One region of the Paenibacillus sp. FSL R7-0302 genome, then DNA from elsewhere that is predicted to be linked to it. Evidence: riboswitches for the same ligand, from Rfam matches in the RefSeq annotation. Region 1 holds a riboswitch; each other region holds the start of a gene.

Region 1 (6,578 bases):
GTCCACGACTTCGCCTGGGCGGCCTCGCCTGATTTCGTGGTTGCCGAGAAGGCCTTCTCCGCGCCGCAGGTGCCCGGGGTGAAGATTAAGCTCTATCTGGACCCGCTGCATAAGCATCTCCAGGAGCGTTACTTCCAGGCGGCTGAGGCTGCACTGATGGCATTCAGCAAGTGGTATGGCCCTTATCCCTACTCCACCTTATCAATTGTTGTCCCGCCGGAGTCCGGCAACGGGGCCGGAGGCATGGAGTATCCGACCCTGATTACCGCCTTCGGTGCCACGGACACTTCACCGGGCACCTCCCTGGAGCGCACGATCATCCACGAGATCGGGCACCAATATTTCTACGGCCTGGTGGCCAGCAATGAATTCGAAGAAGCCTGGCTGGATGAGAGCTTCACCTCTTATGCCGAAGACCGGCTGATGGAACAGGAATACGGTGTGGTCTCCAGCCTCCCGCTGCAGTCCAGCCTGGTCTCCTCTTCACAGCCGCTTAAGCTGGAGACCTGGAAATACACCGGAGATGATGCCTACACGCGCAATGTATACATCCGGGGCAAGCTGGTGCTGAAGGATATCGAACGCATCGCCGGGACCAAGAATATGGACGCCATCCTCGCCGCCTATGCCCGCAAATACCGCTTCCAGCATCCAACCACCGCCGACTTCCAGAAGGTTGTGGAGAAAGTGACCAAGCAATCCTGGCAGACGTATTTTGAGCGGTATGTCTATAGCGGGGGGGCACCCGACTTCGCAGTTGACGATATCAGGCTTACGGTTAAACAGGACAACAGCGACAGCGGGGGGAGCCGCTATAGCGCTGTGGTCGATGTAAGCAATAAGGGCAGCCTGTACCCCGATGTTCCCGTGAAATTCACCTTCGCAGACGGGTACACGGTGCAGCAATACTGGAATGGCGAGGGTAAGGCTACCTCCTTTGAATTAACGTATAAAGCGCCGCTGGTCTCCGCAGAGATCGATCCGGGGCATTCCATTCTGCTGGAGAGCAGGCATCTTAATAATTTCAGAATGGCGGAGCTTGAGCCGCGTACACTCTCCCGCTGGACGCTTAGTGCATCAACTCTGCTTGAAACCCTGCTCGGAACTCTTGTCTGGTGAGGTGAAGGAATGGTGAAAAGCTCAATTGCCCGCGGTTGGATCAGCATGAAAGAGCAGTTCTATATATTGATCCTGCTATTTATCTACCGGCTGTTCTGGGGATATTTCCTGTACAAATTCATTAAAAGCGCGGTTGTCCCCGTCCTGCTCCGCTACCCGGATGCGAACGCCGGCGGCAGCGGAATAGGCAGGCTGCTGTATTATATCGAGGGGCAGACCGCGCTGCGCACCGACCCCGCCGTCCAGCACTGGCTGTGGATGCTGCTTGCGCTGACAGTGCTAAGGCTGCTGGTGACTCCCTTTATCCGTGCAGGGCTGCTGCACGAGCTTCACCAGGAGCGCGCCGGAGCGCGGGGACTGTTCTTTTTTCCCGGAATGAGAAAATATGGGCTGCCGGTGCTGGTGTTCAGCCTCGTTGAATGGGCGCTAACCCTCCTGCCGCTCTATTGGCTGCTTCCGCGTATGTACCGTCATCTGCTCAGCGGCGTTCTCGATGTACAGCTCCTGCTCAAGCTGGTGCCTTATGTACTGGGCTGGCTGCTCTATCTCTTCCTTGTCCGGAAGCTTCTGCTCTATATGCAGTTCGGCTATACCGCAGGTACCGGTATGTTCTCCTCGCTGCTGATCTGCCTGAAGGTGCTGCTGCCTTCCATTGGTATATCCATCGTTCTGGGGGCGGGAAGCCTGGCCGTCATTCTGCTCTGCAGCGCCTCTGCTCTGTTCTATCCCGGTTTGCCGGCCCTTATGCTCCGCCAGGCAGCTCCGCTGCCCTCCACGCTGTTCAATATGTGGGGGATCGCTGCCCAGTACCACCTCTGGTCCAGTAAATCATTTCCACAATAATAAGCTGCTGAAGCGGCATACTAAAGAGAGTCACAGCCCCTCTATCCGGGAGCAGGACTCTTTTTTGCTTGAACGGAGGACAAAAGCATTTGCAAAAGGCTAAATCCTCTGATACAATGATGGCTGTACCAGTAGTAACAAAGTTGTAATCTTTCAAGCAAAATCTTCCGTAACTATTGCAATTTAAGCTATGCCGATAAGTCACTGTTCTGGTGCACAAAACGCCGAATTCCCTGCACCGGGAAGTGGGGGAACCATATTTTGGGTGAATTGATCTCGCTTTAGAGGGGTCATAGGGGAACCTTCTACCGAATCCTTAAGCTAACCTCGCAGGCCCTGGAAGGAGTACATCTTTTGATTAGTCAGAATTTCAAGAAAAAATGCACCGCAGCAGCGCTGGGTCTTGTGATGGTATTCACACTCGGAGCGGGCAGTGCCTTCGCAGATTCCAAAATGGATACTGTGATTTCAAAAACCATTGGAACGTCGTATAAAACCGGGGGCACAACCACCAGCGGCTTCGACTGTTCCGGATTTACCAAGTATGTGTTCAAGAATGTCGGGCTTACCTTGCCCCGCACCTCCAAAGCACAGTACAAAGTTGGAACAAGTGTATCCAAGAGCAATCTGCGTTCAGGTGATCTCGTGTTCTTCAATACTCTGGGTAACGGAGTGTCACATGTCGGTATTTATGTTGGAAACGGGAAGTTCGCACAGTCCTCAAGTTCACGTGGTGTAACCATCAGTTCGATGAGCCAGTCCTACTGGGCCAACCGCTACGTTGGCGCCAAACGAGTAATGAGCACAACAGCCTACCAAGCTGTCGCTTACGATTGAACCCTTGAAGCATACCCCGAATATTTCAGCCTCTAACAACTAAATGTAACTTATACGAGCCCGGGATGATTATTGCCGTAATCATTTCCGGGTTTTTCCTTTTCCTTATTCTACCTTTTACACCGAATCCGCCGCCTTGAAACAGCATTTTCTTGCAAAAATAAAGAAATTATCATATAAATTAACCCCTGCGCATAGATATGAGTCTTTCGAAAGGGCTATAACTCTAAAAAACAGCAAAAAAGATGCATTAATATGTTATAAGTGATTGCCAAGCGCCTTAGTCTTTGTTACAATTATCGCAGTGATCTTTTAGTAACATTTTTGTAATTATTGAATCGCTTTTAACAAAGGTTTTGTCATGTATTGAATGAACCGCTAATCCTAATCAACAGTCGTGCCGAGTTCCCTAATGAATTAGGGAAACGGGGGAACCACTTTGGGTGAATTGACCTCCTATTCTAAGAGGGGTCATAGGGGACCTTCAACCGAACCCTTAAGCTAACCTCGTAGGCATTGGAAGGGGTATTTACTTTTGAAGAAGAAGCTAGCAGCCGCAGTACTAAGCTTGTCCATTATCTTCACCATCGGAGCAGGAAGCGCTTTCGCGGATTCCAAAATGGATAAAGTGATCGACAAAGCCATCGGAACCAAATACGTGTCCGGCGGTACATCAACTAACGGGTTTGATTGCTCCGGATTTACAATGTATGTTTTTGATAAGATCGGCATTAACCTGCCCCATCAATCCGGCTCCCAATATCAGATGGGCTCTGCTGTATCCCGTGACGAGATGAGACCGGGCGATCTTGTATTCTTCAATACAAGCGGTAAGGGCGTATCCCATGTCGGTATTTATGTTGGTGACGGCGAATTCGCCCATGCCTCTTCCTCACGTGGTGTAACCATCAGTTCGCTGAGTGACAGTTATTACGTCAACCGCTACGTTGGCGCCAAGCGAATCATGAGTACAGATGCCTACAAGACTGTAGCTTCGGATTCCCAAGACAACGATGATGTACAATAATCCTTTGTAACCTAACGCTCTTTTCCGAGATTTTTGCCGAAATCTTGGAGAAGGGCTTTTTTTGTCTATAAAATTACTTACCCGTCTCTATATTTGTAAAACACCGATTCTGCACTTTCGGAAAATATATTTTGGCGTTTGTCAAGTTTCTGTATTTCCGCAAGGAATGTGCGTCGAAACTCGCTGTTTTTGTATATAATTAATATAAAGAATGATAAGAATAAATTGAATTCCCCTGGAAGGAGGCCTCCCCTAATGATTAGCTCCCCGCTAACCTTTTACGTGGTGCCTATGGAGCCGCAGCATGCCGCTGAGATCTGTGAGTGGAGCTACAAGCCTCCGTATAATATTTACGGCTGGATGTCCTGGGAGCAGATGCAGGCGCTGGGCGTGGAGTTCGGAGACCCGCAGCTGCGCAGCGAGCAATATGTGTCGGTAGTGAACGGACAGGGCGTTCTGTGCGGCTTCGCCCAGCTCTTTCCGATGGAGGGGGTAGTCCGGCTTGGAGTCGGAATGCGGCCCGATCTGTGCGGTCATGGAATGGGGCATCTGTTCATGAAGGCTATTGTGCAGGCAGCACAGGCCCGTTACCCGGAACGCGAGATCGATCTGGAGGTGCTGACCTGGAACCAGCGCGCCATCCGCGCCTATCAGAAATGCGGGTTCACCATAACAGATACCTATGAGCGCCGTACCCCGACGGGCAATAAGCCTTTTTATTGCATGGTCTATGAGGAATAGCACCGGAGAATGAGGTGTTTTCAAAAAAATGGATCATTTGTGTTCATTTTTTTGACACACATACTATGATAACGCTTCACCATCCGCTATAATGGAGTCAGCAGCTTACATGGAGGGACGGATGCAGATGCAGAAATGGATCATGAGCGGTTTGTTTTTTGCCGCCTGTGCCTTTGCAGTAATCTTAATGTTTACCTTACCCGGGAAATCCGAGGTGGCGGAACAGAACAAACCGACCATGCCGGAGGTTGTGCTGGACGCTGCGGGCGCAGAAGCCACAGTGAAGGCCAATTGTATCTCCTGCCACGGTGACCAGCTTCAGGGCGGGGCGGGGCCCAGCCTGCAGCAGGAAGGCGCTTCGCATGACGCAGCTCAGATCTACAGCATAGTCACCAAGGGCCGCGGACAGATGCCCCCCTTCAAAGACAGGCTGGCCCCTGAAGAGATTGCGAATGTAGCCCTATGGCTGGCCGAGAAGAAATAATCCGCAACCTGTACTCACACCATGCTCCTTATTCTAAATGTATAATGCCCGTGACGAGGATAACGAATGATCCTTGCACGGGCATTTTCTATTGATCAGATATTCCTGTTGTCTCCATAGGGGCCTTGTCCTCTAGCGGGTCTTCTCGAATGCCTCATTAAATTCATGCGCCTGGCGGAGATCAAGCTTCTCCACATCTGCAGCCAGCCGCAGAACAACCGTCTTGTAATCAATGGTGATATGCGGGTGATGGTCAAAGGCCTCCGAAATTGCCGCTACCTCATCCACAAAGGCAATTCCCTTCATATATTCACTGAACATATATTTGCGCACCAGCCTATCCCTCTCCAGCTTCCAGCCCTCAAGCTTGCCGATCTGCTCCTGCAGTTGTTCCTCAGTTAATTGCAATTCGTTTCCTCCCTTGCTAAGTTAACGGTTCCTTCAGCCTGCTCTTCTTCTTCAAATAAAACATCCCTCAGCTTCTGAAAGTCCAAGGGATGTGCCAGGCCAAAGATTTTTGATTAAATGTATTCTGACATCCCGGAAATTAGTACTCCACTTCCAATTTTAACATGGCCGGATGCCCGGGACAAACCCGCTGCCGCATTTTCCCCCTGCTTTATACAAGAACGACCGAAGCCAGATCCTCATCACCCAGCAGAATATTAATGCGGTGTGTTTCTTTATCGTACATCACAACTCCGCTGCCCACCTGAATGACCGGCTCGTTGCCCAGCGCGTAGAACAGGTCTTCCGCAAGCGCCTCCCAGACCTCCTGCCTCGATTCCTCCGGCAGATTCGTCCACTCTTCAGGCTCCATTTCAAAAAAAATGTACCCGTCTGCAATCCGTCCAACGGCTCCTGTCAGTTCAACCAGAATTTCACCGTAATCCCTGCCATGCTTAACTCCCACATCAATCACTCCGTTTTCTTCGCTGATGAATAATAACCTACCTTATCTATTATAGCCGAAAAAATCACTTCACAAAAAAGGGAATGATGTCGATAAAGAAGAATATACGTGATTTGGTTACGAACAGAGTGTTCTCCCGCGGTTCAAGGACGAATTAGCGGTTAGTCGATCACTTCTTAATTCTCATGGACGAGGTGCATAAATGGAAATCTCAACAATTCTAGGCCTGGTGTTTGGTCTGATCGCAGTAATCTGGGGGATGATACTCAAGCATGCTCCGCTTGCAAGCTTGAACAACCCCGCTGCCTATGTCATTATTTTTCTTGGCACGGCTGCCTCTATCTTCATGGCCTTTCCGATGTCGGAAGTCAAGAATTTCCCTAAGCTGTTGAAGATCCTGTTTACGAAGAAAAAGATGGTCGGTAAGCCCGAACTGATTACCATGTTCATGGAATGGGCATCCATTACCCGCCGCGAAGGGCTGCTCGCTCTGGAGTCCAATGTCGATGAAATTGAAGATAACTTCCTCCGTAACGGCATGCGGATGATTATTGACGGCAATGATCAGGAGTTCGTCCGTGATGTATTAATGGAAGATATTCATGCCACTGAAG
Region 2 (6,578 bases), on a different contig from region 1:
CATTCCCTGCCTTAACGGCCGGAATTCCCTTCCAGACTGCACCTTCTGTAATCTCAGCTCCGCTTGCCTTGTCACTGTTCACCAGAATGATATGCTCTGCAGTTAGCTCAGATAATTTCTCCAGTGAAATCGGGTTCCACGGTGCTCTGGACTCCGCAGGAATATCGGTCACAAGATTCGGGAGCTTCACTCCAAGATCGCCATACAATACTGCACCGCTGCTGCGGGTCTCATCTACAATGAAGAAATTCTTGGACACCAGCCACAGAACCGCTACTGAATCATCGCCGATTGCCGCAGATACAGCCGCTTTGGCTGAAGCCGCTTTCTGGTCATAGTCTGCAATAGCCTTCTCCGCTTCCGGTGTCTTATTGAGCAGCTCTCCGATCTTGAGCAAGGCTGCACGCCAGTCACTGCTGACCTCATCACCGAGTACATAGGTTGGTGCAATCTTATTCAGCTGGTCATAAAGACCGTTCTGAACCGAGCCCTCCGACTGGACGATGTGAAAATCCGGCGTGAAGCTGGTGACGGCTTCAAGCGGCAGGTCATAGCTGATCGGCGGAACGTCCTTAAGCTCAGCAGCGAGGTAAGCCTGAGTACCGTTCTTCGTAGACCACTGGGCAACCGGAGTCACACCGAGTGCTACCAGATAATCCTCCAGATAAGAAGCAATTACACGCTGCGGATTAGCGGGAACGGTCACCTTATGTCCCATTGCATCCGTTACGGTCTTCTCCACAGCGGGTGCAGCAGTTGCTGCAGGTACCGCAGTCGCTTCTGCGGTTGCCGCAGGTGCGGTGCCTGCTCCACCGTTACTGCCTGCGTTGCTATTATTATTTCCGCAAGCGGACAGCAGCAGTGTTGTAGTCATAAGTCCGGCCACCGCCAGCTTCCCGCTTCTTGATCCTTGCAGGTTGAACGAAAACATTGAATACCCCTCCTGTATGTTACCCTCATGATTGGCAAAAGCTCTGTTACCTTCATCTTGTCTATACTGATGATATTGATTCTCATTCTCTATGTCAACCAATAACTTATAATAACGTAAAAACGGCCGCCTCCGCATTAAGCAGAAACAGCCGTCTTCCTATAATCTTCTATATTATTTATGCAGATGGAAAGGAACCGTGGCGATGACAATGTCCTTCTGATTCATCAGATAAGAGCGGATGAACAAGCTGGTCTGATTATGCAGCACCGCCTGCCACCAGTGCTTGGTCACGAATTGCGGAATCAGGACGGTAATATGATCCGTTGAAGAGGTCTTCCACTCTACTGTATCGATGAACTTCACCAGCGGGCGGATAATGCTGCGGTAGCGGGAGCGCAGGACGATCAGGCGTACGCCGGGGTTCCACTCCTCCCACTTCTGCTCCATCTTGTGAATCTCTTCTTCATCGAAGCCTACATATACAGCGACCACATTATCTGTCAATGACTTCGCATAGCTGATCGAATGTAGTACAGCGCGAGTCACACCGGCGACCGGAACGACTACGGTGCTTCCTTTGATACAAGGCTTATCGGTAGCCGGACAGATCCGCAGCTGATCGGCAATATTCATATAATGGCGGTGAATCCGGTGGAACACGATGATAACAGCCGGTAGGAAGATGAAGGCCATCCACACGCTGGAGAATTTAGTGATTATGAAAATCAGGGTGATCGTTAATGTAGTGAGCATCCCCACCGTATTGACGGCGAACTTGCTCTGCCAGCCTTTCGGCTTCGTTCTGTACCATTGGACCATCATGCCCAGCTGCGACAGCGTGAACGGAATGAATACCCCTACTGCATATAATGGAATGAGTCCTTCCGTATTCCCGTGAAACGCCGCCACCAGCACAGCCGACATGACACCGAGGAAAATAATACCGTTGGAGAAGCCCAGCCGGTCGCCGCGCACCATGAAGGCATGGGGCAGATATTTATCTTTGGCGAACATGAACGCCAGCAGCGGGAAGGCCGAGTACGCCGTATTGGCTGCCAGGAACAGGATAACCGCCGTAATCCCCTGAATGAAGAAGTACAGTCCGCCGCGGCCGAAGGTAGATTCGGTAATCTGTGAGACCACGGTGGCCTTCTCATCAGGCATGATACCGTACCAGTAAGCGAGCAGCGTAATACCTGTGAACATTACCCCGAGAATGAGGCCCATGAGCATCAGCGTTTTGGCTGCATTTTTCTCCGCGGGCGCTTTGAAGTTAGGAATGGCATTGGAGACCGCTTCTACCCCGGTCAGAGCCGAACAGCCGGAGCTGAAGGCCTTCAGCAGCAGGAACATACTCACGTTCGATACCGCCGAGCCAATCTCAGGAACATGGGCATGGGCGCCGCCGGTCATATATTTGAAGACCCCCGAGATGATGAGCACGAAGATGGAAACCACGAACAGATAGACCGGGATAGCGATGAAGGAGGCCGATTCGGTCACTCCCCGCAGGTTAACAATCGTTAAGAGCACGATAACAGATACCGCTATGAGAACACTATGATTATGCAGACTTGGAAAAGCTGAAGTGATTGCATCCGTCCCCGCCGAGGCGCTTACCGCCACCGTCAGAATGTAATCCACCAGAAGAGAGCCGCCGGCCAGTAAGCCGGTATGCACCCCTAGATTGCTTTTGGCGACAATATACGCGCCCCCGCCTTGGGGATAAGCGAAGATCGTCTGCCGGTAGGACAGAATCAGAATAGCCAGCAGGCCCAATACGGCTAATGCAATTGGCAAGGAGTACCAGATAGCGGTGAACCCGGCGGCCACCAGTACAATCAGAATTTGTTCTGTTCCGTAGGCTACAGACGAGAGCGCATCAGAAGACAGGACAGCCAGTGCTTTCACCTTGGATAACTTTTCATGATCGAGTTCGTTCGACTTCATCGGACGCCCGATCAATAGTCGTTTTACCTTGCTTACCATTGTAGTAACAGTTCCTCTCTTGGTTAAGTTGAAACGGGTTTCCCTGCGCTGTTTTCATAAGTGGATTTCATAAATGCAGGCACCAAAATAAGCATACGGAAATGATCCGCATGCCTTAGTGTGCATGGTCATTATCCCACTAGTGGCTTACGAGGTTAGCTGGCGGATTCGGACTGTGGTAGCCCTACGGTTACAGGTCAAGTAGCCTGCTCCGATTCACCCCTTTTGGCCTTAGCCAAAGTGTGGTTCCCCCGTTTTTCCTTCCGGAAAATTCAGCGCATATTCAACTTCTCACAAGGACTAATATTAAGCTACAACACGTCTTCCGTAAAGCGTGGAAACAAATGAAAAAAGAATGAAAAGCACTCAAAACAACCAAATTCATCATCCGGTATGTCTTGATCTTTCATTCTCTTTCATTATCCCTTTACCACGTGATTTTACAGGGTTTTTGCATATTATTTTTTACTAAAATTAAAGGTATTCTCTTCTCTTCCTTCTGCCCGTCAGCTTCTTACTCCGCAGGCTCCTCTTTGCGTCCTGTCCAGAGCAGAATCGAGATTAAGGCAAAGGCTATAAGTGCAAGCAGAGGGATCGTTATAAATCCGAACCAGTTCAGATAATCCTTGTTGCACGGTACGCCGATGGTACAGGGAAGCACCTTGCTGAGCGCCGGAATTTTCTGCTCCGCATAATGATAAATAGAGATGCAGCCGCCGATCAGACTAAGGGGAAGCACGTATGGAATGATCCGCTTGTCCGCCCGGTAGGTGGCGATCCCCAGCAGGAACAGCTGCGGATACATGAAGATCCGCTGGAACCAGCACAGCTTACAGGGCTCGTAATTTAGGACCTCACTGAGATACAGGCTTCCTGCTACAGCCACCACACAGACGAACCAGGCCAAGTAGAGACAGTTACGCCGGCAGAAGGCAGAGAAGACGGTCATTGGGCGGTCCCTGCTCCCGCTGCTGCTGTTGCTGCCTGAATCTGGGCGTCAATCGCCTCCATATTGAAAGGCTCCTTCACCTTGATGCCGTTCACGTACAAGGATGGCGTATTCGTTACACCCGTATCGGTGCCAAGCTGAATATCCCGCTCCAGCTCGCTTACGTAGGTACGCTCGTCAATGTCCTTGCGCAGCAGGTCGTAATCCACCGGCAGCTCCAGCTGCTTGGCGAGACTCACCAGGAAGTCAGGCGTAGCCCATTCCTTCTCTTCATTCCCCTGATTGGCATAGATCGCATCGAAATACTTCCAGAACGCTTCCTGGTTCTGATGATAGACCGATAGCGCTGCCAGGGAGGCCGTTCTGGAATCCTTGCCGATGAAGGCCAGATTCACGAAATAGAAGGCTGCTTTATTCTGATCTACATAGCCCTGAACGATCTGCGGCTTGATGACACCGGTGAACTGGGCGCAAGCCGGACATTTAAAGTCGCCGAATTCCACTATTTTGACCGGAGCATCCTCCTTGCCAAGCCGCATCATTTCACTGTAATTGAAGGCAACCGGCGTACTGTCTGTGCCGGCAGGCGAAGAGTCCTTGGAAGCAAGCATGAATAAGCCTACAAAAATAATAACGACGATGGCCACCGTACTCACGATAAGAATTCTCGTTTTCTGCTTCTGCTGCTCCTGCTCTGCCCTGCGCTTCTCCTGCTTGCTCATCTGGGGAGCCGTGACATTGTTCTTTTTTGTTTTGCTCAAAGAGAGTTCCTTTCCGTCCTCAGGACTATCGTGATAAAAGAATAGTTACTTTCAAATTATATAATGTTAACTCTCTTGTTGGCAATCGCTGTCTTATACGGCTTCATTCTCCTCTGCTGACTCCCCTTCCCCTGTATCCTTGCCGAAAAATACCTCCGGGGAATGCTCCTGCGACTGCAGCTTAATTCTGAAGAAGAATTGTGTGCCGCCCCCTTCTGCCGGTTCTGCCCAGATTTCTCCTTGCATCAGGTCCACCAGCTTCTTGCAGATCGCCAGGCCCAGACCCGTGCCGGGGTACTTGCGGGTATGCGACCCGTCCACCTGCGAGAAGGACTGGAAGAGCAGCTGCAGCTTATCCGGTGAGATGCCAATGCCGGTGTCGCGTACCATGAATTGCAGCGCCTGAGCGGTCTCCCTGACGCCATAGGACTCCACTTTAACCGTTACCGTGCCGGATGGCGTGAATTTCACCGCATTGCCGATCAGGTTGATGAGAATCTGGCGGATACGCGCAGCATCCCCGGTGAACTTGTCGGGAAGTCCCTCCTCGATCAGAAGCTCAAGAGATAACGGCTTGTCTTGTGTGCTCACCATGAACAGGTCCATACAGCCCTGGAGCAGCGCCTTCAGCCCGAAAGTATCCTTGTTCAGTGAGAGGCCATCCGCCTCCAGCCGGGAGATATCGAGAATATCGCTCATCACATGCAGCAGAGCGTGGCTGCTTGTACTCTGAAGCCGCAGGAGCTCCAGATGCTCAGGATTGCTGATCTCCTCGGACAGCAGCTGGTTGACACCGATAATGCCGTTCAGCGGCGTGCGGATCTCATGGCTCATGGTGGCGAGGAACTCGCTTTTCATCGTCACAGCACTCTCCGCAGCATCCCTGGCCTCCAGCAGCTCATACTGATACTTCATCAGGGCAGTCACATCCTCGGCCACAATATAGACCCACTGCTCCGTATGATGCAGCAAAGGAAAGACAGTGACACTACAGATCAGCTGCTCCCCGCCTTTGCTCCGTACCTTCAGTTCCAGCTTGGAGGACTGCCCCCGTGAAGCGCGCGTTATGGCATCCCGTACGGCCGCTTCATCCCGTTCGCTGTATAGTATCGCCTTATAATTCCCCAGTTCTTCGCTGCTATATCCGGTAATGTCCCGCAGAGCAGGATTAGCACTGATTATCTTCTTGCGAGCAGGATCAATGCAGATCACCATATCAGGGTTATGCTCGAACAGCGCAGTATACCGCTGCTCATTGAAGGCAGCTGACTGGAGTACCCGCTGCCGGTCCCTGTACAACAGGGCAAGGACGATCGACACAATGAACAGGAAGGAGCCGCAGAGGATCATTCCCAGTATCGAATCCTGCAAATAGAGCACGTGCGCGGCTGCACTGGACGGTTCTCCTAAAGGGAAGGAAGCGCCCGCCATGGCAGCGTAATGGATGCCTGTGAACGCGCCGGTCAGGGTCAGGACAAGCAGCAGCTTTTTGAAGCTGAACATATTGTAGGCCTGCTCCAGCCACTTCGGATCGTAGGATGCGGTGATCACCGGGATGATCAGGGCGAACAATACCGCCAGAATAATGGAAAAGGCGCCTTGCTCATACGTTGCCGTAAGTCTCATCGACAGAATGCCGCTGAAATGCATAATCAGGATGCCGCTGCTGAACAAGAGGCCGCCCAGAGCCAGATAGACCCTGCTGCGGGTCTGCGGGTTATTCAGCATAGCTAACAGCATATAAGAAGCTGCTACGGGAATTACTAGAGAGAACGCCAGTAGTGGCAGATTATACGATACCGGAACGGCCATATCCATTGCGCGCATCCCGATGAAATGCATGCTCCACAGGCCTGTGCCAAGCACCAGGGAGATGAGCAGGATGAACCGGGAGCTCCGCTGGCCGCGAAGCAGACGTTCCGTCAGATCGAGCGCCGTGAAGCAG
Region 3 (6,578 bases), 540 kb from region 1:
CTGAAGCTTATCTATAATGCAGGCATCGCGAGTATCCTTTACCGCTTCGGGGATAACGGGGATTGGCAAACTTTTGTAGAGAATATCGATGTTCTCTATTTGTCGGATGAAGGCGTGAACGGGGAGCCGGGGGAGATTGGCGGGTTTACAGGCTTGTTCAATTTCATCGGTTCCGTGGATGCTCACCAGCATGACTCCTTCGCTGATTTTGACTATTATGGCGTGAAGAATTACTAATCATGCGAAAAAGACTCTTCTGAGTAAGAAAAGCCCATTCTTTTAAGGATGGGTTATTCATTTTATAATGAATTGAAAGAGCACACGATATTAATGACTTGACTAATAAATATTAAATTTTATAAGGAGGATTTTCCACTGGATCACCCCAAAATGTCGATCTACAGGATCTGACATTTAAACAGGTGCTGGATTATACGGATTCGGTTATTATAGCGGAGGTCATTCAGCAAATGCCGGATTTCAGCGTGGATCTAATTACGGAGCCAGTACGGCTATAAACTGGATAATCTTATTAGTGAGATTAAGGCTTTAAAAAACAATTAAAGGTATCCTTTAAATCATGTGACGATCATTCCCTGAAGTCTTGCTTACCCGGACCCTGAACTGGTGAAAACGCCGGAGATGGTGTACCTTAGTAGTATTAGTCTTTAGGAGTGGTGAATGGTTGTGAAGAAAAGTAGACAAACCCCCGTGCTGGTCGCGGCTTCTATCCTGCTCATTATTGTCAGCAGCCTGATCCCCTCGGATCAGTCGACTTGGCTGGGGGCGTTACAGACCCTTCTGCTGGGAGCCGGACTGCTCGGCTGCTGTATGGCTTTTTGGCGGTTTGCCAAGGGCGGCAAGGGTGGCAAGGGCAAGAGCTGAGTTCTATGTAGTGAACGGCCGGCGGAGACAGGATCAGTGCATGGGATGGTTAGCTATGTAAGGTGAGCCAGGCACTGTATGGGTGCTGATGCTGAGAGTCAAGGATTAAGTCGCGGCGGATGCTGCGGCTTTATTTGATAGAATTTATATGTTTTGGGGTCCCCGCAAAAGTACCTGAGTCATCACCTACGCTAAAGCCCCACTTTGTGGGGGGTTGCGGACTCAGCGGCCCTTATTTTGTGAAAAAGACTGATTATCTTCCCGGAGCGGACTGAGAGGACGCTAAAGGGCTGTATGGAGCGCAAAATGAGACGGAATTGGTTAATTAAGCGCCTCTCAGTCCGCATGGCCTTCGGAATGGTCCCATTTGCTGAAATAGCGGATCTGTAGTCCGCATGGCCCGCTACCCATCTCCCTCTGTCGCATCCGTACCCTAATTCCGCCACATCCAACTCATTCCGCCGTACTCATTCCTATATTCCGCGTATCCCGCGTTATTCCCAGTCTCACCCCGCTGAAGGGCGGTGGACCGCAGGCAAGGCTGAATGTGCGGCTGCCATCTGTTCGCGTATTCCTCTAAGCTGGGCCTTTAGCTCGGGGATGCTGCACTCCAGAATCTGGCTGATGTCGGGGAGGGGGAGCTGGATGCCATACCACAAGGCACTGGCAACGTGATCGTCCCAGTTAAGCAGCGCAGAAGCGCAGCGGCTGCGGTCCCGGGCGAGCACGGCACACTGGCGGATGCACTCTCTGTAGGCAGCCGCAGCAGCGCCATCGCCTGAGAGGCTGCCCTTCAGCCATAGTGTATGGAGTGCTACGAAGGTGGCGATTGCAGCTTGTTCGGCGCGGGCGCCTTGCTCCAGCAGCAGGCAGCTAAGCGCGTAGACGGGACCGCTATATTGCTGGGTGTAGGGGTTGAATCCGGCAGCGGCTGTTAGTTTGGGCGATAAGGGGTCAGGCATGTGGTCACGTTCCTTCCTGAATCTATACTGTGCAGTTCATCCAGCGCGCAAAAAACCGCAGGCAGAGGAGGACCTCTGCCTGCGGTTGTGGGTAACAGGCTTAAGAAGCCTGGCACAAAAGCGTGGCGGATCAGGGCTCTCTCCTTACGCTTACGAGGTTAGCTGTCGGATTCGGACGGTGAGAGTCGCCCTACCTGCCGGAGACCTGCGCGTGGCATTCTCCTTCGGATTCACCCCAAGTCGGCCTGACGGCCGGATGGTTCCCCCGTTTTCCACATGACGGAAATTCAGCGTGCATGCATATGCTCATTTTCATGAATGCATTCATTTGCTTTCAACACGAATCATACTCTCTTCAGAGGGGGTTTGTAAAAATGGAAAAGAGTGCTATTCGCCTTGTTTTCAGCAAATGGCTGACTGGTTATGCAAATGGAAGCGAAAACTCATATATGTAGCAGATTATCTGCCATTTATCTCGCTCAATCGCTGTTTTTTATTTTTGGCAGACGGCGGCGGGGAAGAAGGGTTCCCCCATGTATCAGCTCACCACCAAAGCGGCTCATTCTGATTCTTCCAGGCAATCATCCGCTTCATCTCACGAACGGTTCCTGTTGTAATCTCATAGTCGCTGCGTTCAGTGGCATGAAGGTCCAGGAAATGCAGCATCCCTCCATAAGTCCCCACGGCCAGCATGGTCTCATCCGGATTGACAGCTAATCCGGAAATGGTGCTTCCGGCATAATAACGCCACAGCTCCCGCCCCTCTACATCAACGAGCCTCAAGTAGCCATAGGCATCGCCAATGACAACACCGTCCTTCAGCGCTGCCGCCGCATACACCCGGGCTTCCCCGTTAACGACCGGATATTCCTGATCTGGCAGGAGCTTGCCTGCTTCTAGATCTTCAAGGGACACGGCAACAGTAACGCCATTGTAGAAGTGGCAGGCATTGTACCATACACTATGCTGGTCCTTCGTAAATATAGTATAGTGCGGGTAACTGGATTCCGGATTGAATAAGTGAACCTGCCCTGAAGCTGTGTCATATAAAAGATGATCACTGCCCTGGCTGCCATAGGCAACCCATCTTCCATCCGGAGAGACAGCACCATGCGGCATGTCGATCTCAATATGCTCCATCTCATCTGCTTTATATTCTTCGAGGTCAGGATGCAGCAGCTTCACCTCCCATGGCTTCTCCTGCAATTGCTGGACCAGGATAATCCCCTGACTTGTAACAAGCAATAACGCTTGACCGTCGTTAAAAGGAATAACTTGCTCCAAGGGTAACTCCTGATCCAGGCAGTCTATGTTCAAAACGGTAAAGTCCGGGTCCAGCGCTTGAATCATTCCATTCAGCTCCCGCCACGAAAGCTCGGCCACTACTTCTCCCTGTAATGCGCTGTTCATGGATTGCAGAATAGTAATCCCTTGCGTGCCCGCGAGTGCATAGAACTGATTGTCAGGAGATGCCCCAACCAGGCTAAATTCGTCGAATACGGAAATAACATCCCTATGTACAGCCACAACTGCATTCTTCTCCCAAGGTGAGCCGGTGCTGAACACCACAGCATCATCACTTATGAAATGGATACCGCGAATCGCCTGCATCTCCTTCTGAAAGTGCCCGGAGAGCGGCCACGTTGCCGCCGGTAGTTGCTCCCGCAGCTCAGCAATCTCACCGTGCTCATTAGCTCCTCGAATCATCTTATAGATTTTGGCGGCGAGGGCCCCGCGTGTATCCTCTGCGGGTTCATTTCCCGCTTTGTCCCAGCCTTCTGTCAGGCCCTTATGTACGAATTGATTGACGTCGCTCGCATAACGCGTTCCTTCTTCACGCCATTTGGCGGCATGCTCATCCTGTAGCCATTTCAAAGGATCAAGCCTCCTTTTCCAGATATATATAAATATACAGTTATTTCATCGATGAATCGCAAAAAAAAGGCGCTGCTCCTGTTGAGAGGACAGCACCTTTGCGTATATTACAGAACAGCAGCATCCATAAGCTCCTGAAGCTCAGGGAGATTGAAGCCCTTGACCGCCCGGTCCCCGGATACGGTGACTGGAATGCCCATGAAGCCCAGCTTCTCCACTTCCTCCTGGTAGACGGAGCTGGTCATCACATCCCGGACCTCGAAGGGAATGCCCTTGCTCTCCAGCAGCTGCTTCACCTGATTGCATTCGCCGCAGCCGGAGGTCGAATAGACAATTACGTTCGCGCTCATTGTTCCACTGCTTCCTTTATCGCTTTTTGGGTAATCTTCCAGTGTGAGGTGTTCCAGCGGACCTCGCTGTCCTCCAGCAGGAAAATCTGCGGGGATTCATGCTTGATCCCGAAATCCTCAGCAATCTGATTGGACACAGACCGGTCTTCGATCACATGGACAACGGCTGCTGGAGTATCTGAATGCTGTGCATAGGCCTGGAATTCCTCGTTGGCCTTGGCGCTGATCGGGCAGGTGGTGCTGTGCTTGAAGAGCAGTTTTTTGCCGGGCTGCCCGATATATTGCTGTAGTTCATCCTTAGTATGGATCTGTTGAATAGACACCTTAGAATCACCTTCCTGTGTAAGAGTGAATGAAACCTGTTGTCAACAATTGTGTTGTTAACAACTATTAATCATGATTGTAGCATAGTTCAAAATTAAAGCAAAAGAAAGTTCAGCTAAGCCTGCCCCTCCCTTGCAGGACGTTGTTAACGGCCGGTGGCCATGCTAATGTGAGAGGGATGAACTTAGGCTCAGTGCATAATCATGCAGATATGAGGGGGGAGCTTATGAAAAGGGTTGCTTGTGTCACCGGTGCTGACCGTGGACTCGGATTGTACCTGGTTCGCTCTCTTTTAGAGAGTAAATACATGGTGTTTGCCGGACAGTATTTGCCGGACCCTGCGCTACTTGAAGCTTTGAAAGCGCAATACCCGGATAGCCTGAGGCTGGTCCCTCTCGATATCGGCAGTGCAGGGAGCGTAAAGGAGGCCGCGCGGAGTATTGCCGGAAGTACAGGGCACCTTGATATAATTATCAATAACGCAGGGATTATCCACAAGTCTGATGATGCAACGGTGCTCGTGGATATGGATGATGAAGCTATGGCGGAGATTTATAACGTGAACACGCTGGGTGCGCTGAGGGTGAGCAATGCACTGATGGGCTTACTGCTGCAAGGCCGCCAGCGTCTGGTGGTTAATATCTCGTCGGAGGCCGGAAGCATCGGGCGGAACAAGCGGATCAATATGTATGGCTACTGTATGTCGAAGGCCGCGCTTAATATGCAGTCTTCGCTGCTGCACAATCATCTGCGTGCGATGGGCGGACAAGTGCTGGTCTTCCATCCCGGCTGGCTGCAGACTTATATGAACGGGGAGAAGGATGCAGAGGCGCCTGTAACTCCTGAAGAATCAGCAGGCAAGATTATGACGATCGTTCATAACCACAGGATGTATCTAGCCGAAGAACCGGCTTATATCGATCTGGACGGCAATCTCTGGCCCTGGTGACACGAACACATTCAGGACAGGCTAACTTGGCAAAAGAGAGGTGTGTACATCATGTCTTCATACAAAGCACTAGCGTTCGGCAGCTATACTGAAGTGAAATATCATCCCTTCGAAGGGGTAGACCGTGAGCTGGAGCAGCTCCTTGAGCCGGAGCTCCAGGTGGTCTCTACGGAGGATTACGAACGGATGAACCAGGCAGAGCTGGCAGAATGCAGGCTGGTGATCTCCTATACGGAATTCTCTGAGGAGCAGTTGCCCGCTGCGCAGAGCGGAGCCCTGCTTGCTTATGTGGCTGGCGGCGGCGGGCTGCTTGTCGTGCACAACGGCATATCCCTGCAGCGTAATCAGGAGCTTGGGGCGATGCTCGGTGCCCGGTTCACCCATCATCCGGCGTTCACGACGCTTCAGATGAAGGTGACTGCGCCGGAGCATCCGATTATGGAGGGGATCTCTGATTTTGTGATAGAGGACGAGCCATACTATTTCGAGCAGCATCCCCACTTCGAGACAACGGTACTGGCCGAATATCCTCATGACGGAGCGATGAGACCGGCGGCATGGTGCCATACCTTCGGCGAAGGCCGGGTGGTCTATCTGATGCCTGGGCACCATCTGCCTTCCTTCTCTTCAGAGCCGCTGCGCCGGATGATCCGCAGAGGCGGATTATGGGCTGCCGGAATGCTATAGTACGTGACGCTTATGATAAAAGGCAGGATACCGCTTGGATAACATGCGGTGTCCTGCCTTTGTGTAAATGATAGGATGATCAGCTATGATGCCCTATTTTTGGGGCTCAGCACCAGAAACAGGGACGACCTCGTTCTGATGAAGAGCTTCCAGTACCTCTGCACGCAGCGTATCGGTGAAGGCGGCCCAGACTTTTTTGCCGACATCCAGCTCTTCGCGTCCAATCGATTGCAGCGTCTCAAGCCATACCCGCTTGTCATTAATGAGTCCGAGCTGGTCCTGGATGTCCTTATAGAAGGCTTCATGGGCATGGAATTTCTGATTCAGCGCAAAAGCAGCCGCATTCGCCGTATACCGCAGTTCCTTGGCCGCAATCCGCAGCTCATGAAGGGCTTCGAAGGCTTCCTTCGATTCAGCGGATGGACCCTTGAACAGGGTCTTGCAGGCTTTTTTCTTCTGTTCAAAGGCGACTTCGAGCTCGCGCATGGCTACATTGGCGTCTTTTTTGGCAGCGAAGGGCTCTAACTGGGTCTGGGTAAAAGGGGT

The links. A riboswitch is a leader RNA that binds a small molecule or an ion and turns the genes downstream of it on or off. The one in region 1 is predicted to bind cyclic di-AMP.
Region 2: another riboswitch for cyclic di-AMP. It lies ahead of MKY96_RS11210 (APC family permease); the one in region 1 lies ahead of MKY96_RS28350 (C40 family peptidase).
Region 3: another riboswitch for cyclic di-AMP. It lies ahead of MKY96_RS26015 (hypothetical protein); the one in region 1 lies ahead of MKY96_RS28350 (C40 family peptidase).

Annotation. Positions count from the first base shown of each region.
Region 1 covers NZ_JBBOWB010000002.1:608,214-614,791, forward strand. The annotation lists gene MKY96_RS28335 (M1 family aminopeptidase) at 1-1,119, shown strand, start outside; gene MKY96_RS28340 (hypothetical protein) at 1,129-1,962, shown strand; cyclic di-AMP (ydaO/yuaA leader) riboswitch at 2,175-2,313, shown strand; gene MKY96_RS28345 (C40 family peptidase) at 2,371-2,799, shown strand; cyclic di-AMP (ydaO/yuaA leader) riboswitch at 3,188-3,330, shown strand; gene MKY96_RS28350 (C40 family peptidase) at 3,335-3,826, shown strand; gene MKY96_RS28355 (GNAT family N-acetyltransferase) at 4,082-4,567, shown strand; gene MKY96_RS28360 (c-type cytochrome) at 4,695-5,051, shown strand; gene MKY96_RS28365 (4a-hydroxytetrahydrobiopterin dehydratase) at 5,184-5,459, opposite strand; gene MKY96_RS28370 (hypothetical protein) at 5,671-5,964, opposite strand; gene motA (flagellar motor stator protein MotA) at 6,167-6,578, shown strand, end outside.
Region 2 covers NZ_JBBOWB010000001.1:2,553,348-2,559,925, reverse strand. The annotation lists gene MKY96_RS11215 (ABC transporter substrate-binding protein) at 1-931, opposite strand, end outside; gene MKY96_RS11210 (APC family permease) at 1,106-2,923, opposite strand; cyclic di-AMP (ydaO/yuaA leader) riboswitch at 3,052-3,211, opposite strand; gene MKY96_RS11205 (disulfide oxidoreductase) at 3,438-3,872, opposite strand; gene MKY96_RS11200 (DsbA family protein) at 3,869-4,633, opposite strand; gene MKY96_RS11195 (sensor histidine kinase) at 4,727-6,578, opposite strand, start outside.
Region 3 covers NZ_JBBOWB010000002.1:67,619-74,196, reverse strand. The annotation lists gene MKY96_RS26025 (family 43 glycosylhydrolase) at 1-237, shown strand, start outside; gene MKY96_RS26020 (hypothetical protein) at 688-885, shown strand; gene MKY96_RS26015 (hypothetical protein) at 1,392-1,847, opposite strand; cyclic di-AMP (ydaO/yuaA leader) riboswitch at 1,981-2,150, opposite strand; gene MKY96_RS26010 (WD40 repeat domain-containing protein) at 2,391-3,722, opposite strand; gene MKY96_RS26005 (glutaredoxin family protein) at 3,830-4,072, opposite strand; gene ytxJ (bacillithiol system redox-active protein YtxJ) at 4,069-4,395, opposite strand; gene MKY96_RS25995 (SDR family NAD(P)-dependent oxidoreductase) at 4,623-5,345, shown strand; gene MKY96_RS25990 (ThuA domain-containing protein) at 5,397-6,032, shown strand; gene MKY96_RS25985 (CHAD domain-containing protein) at 6,126-6,578, opposite strand, start outside.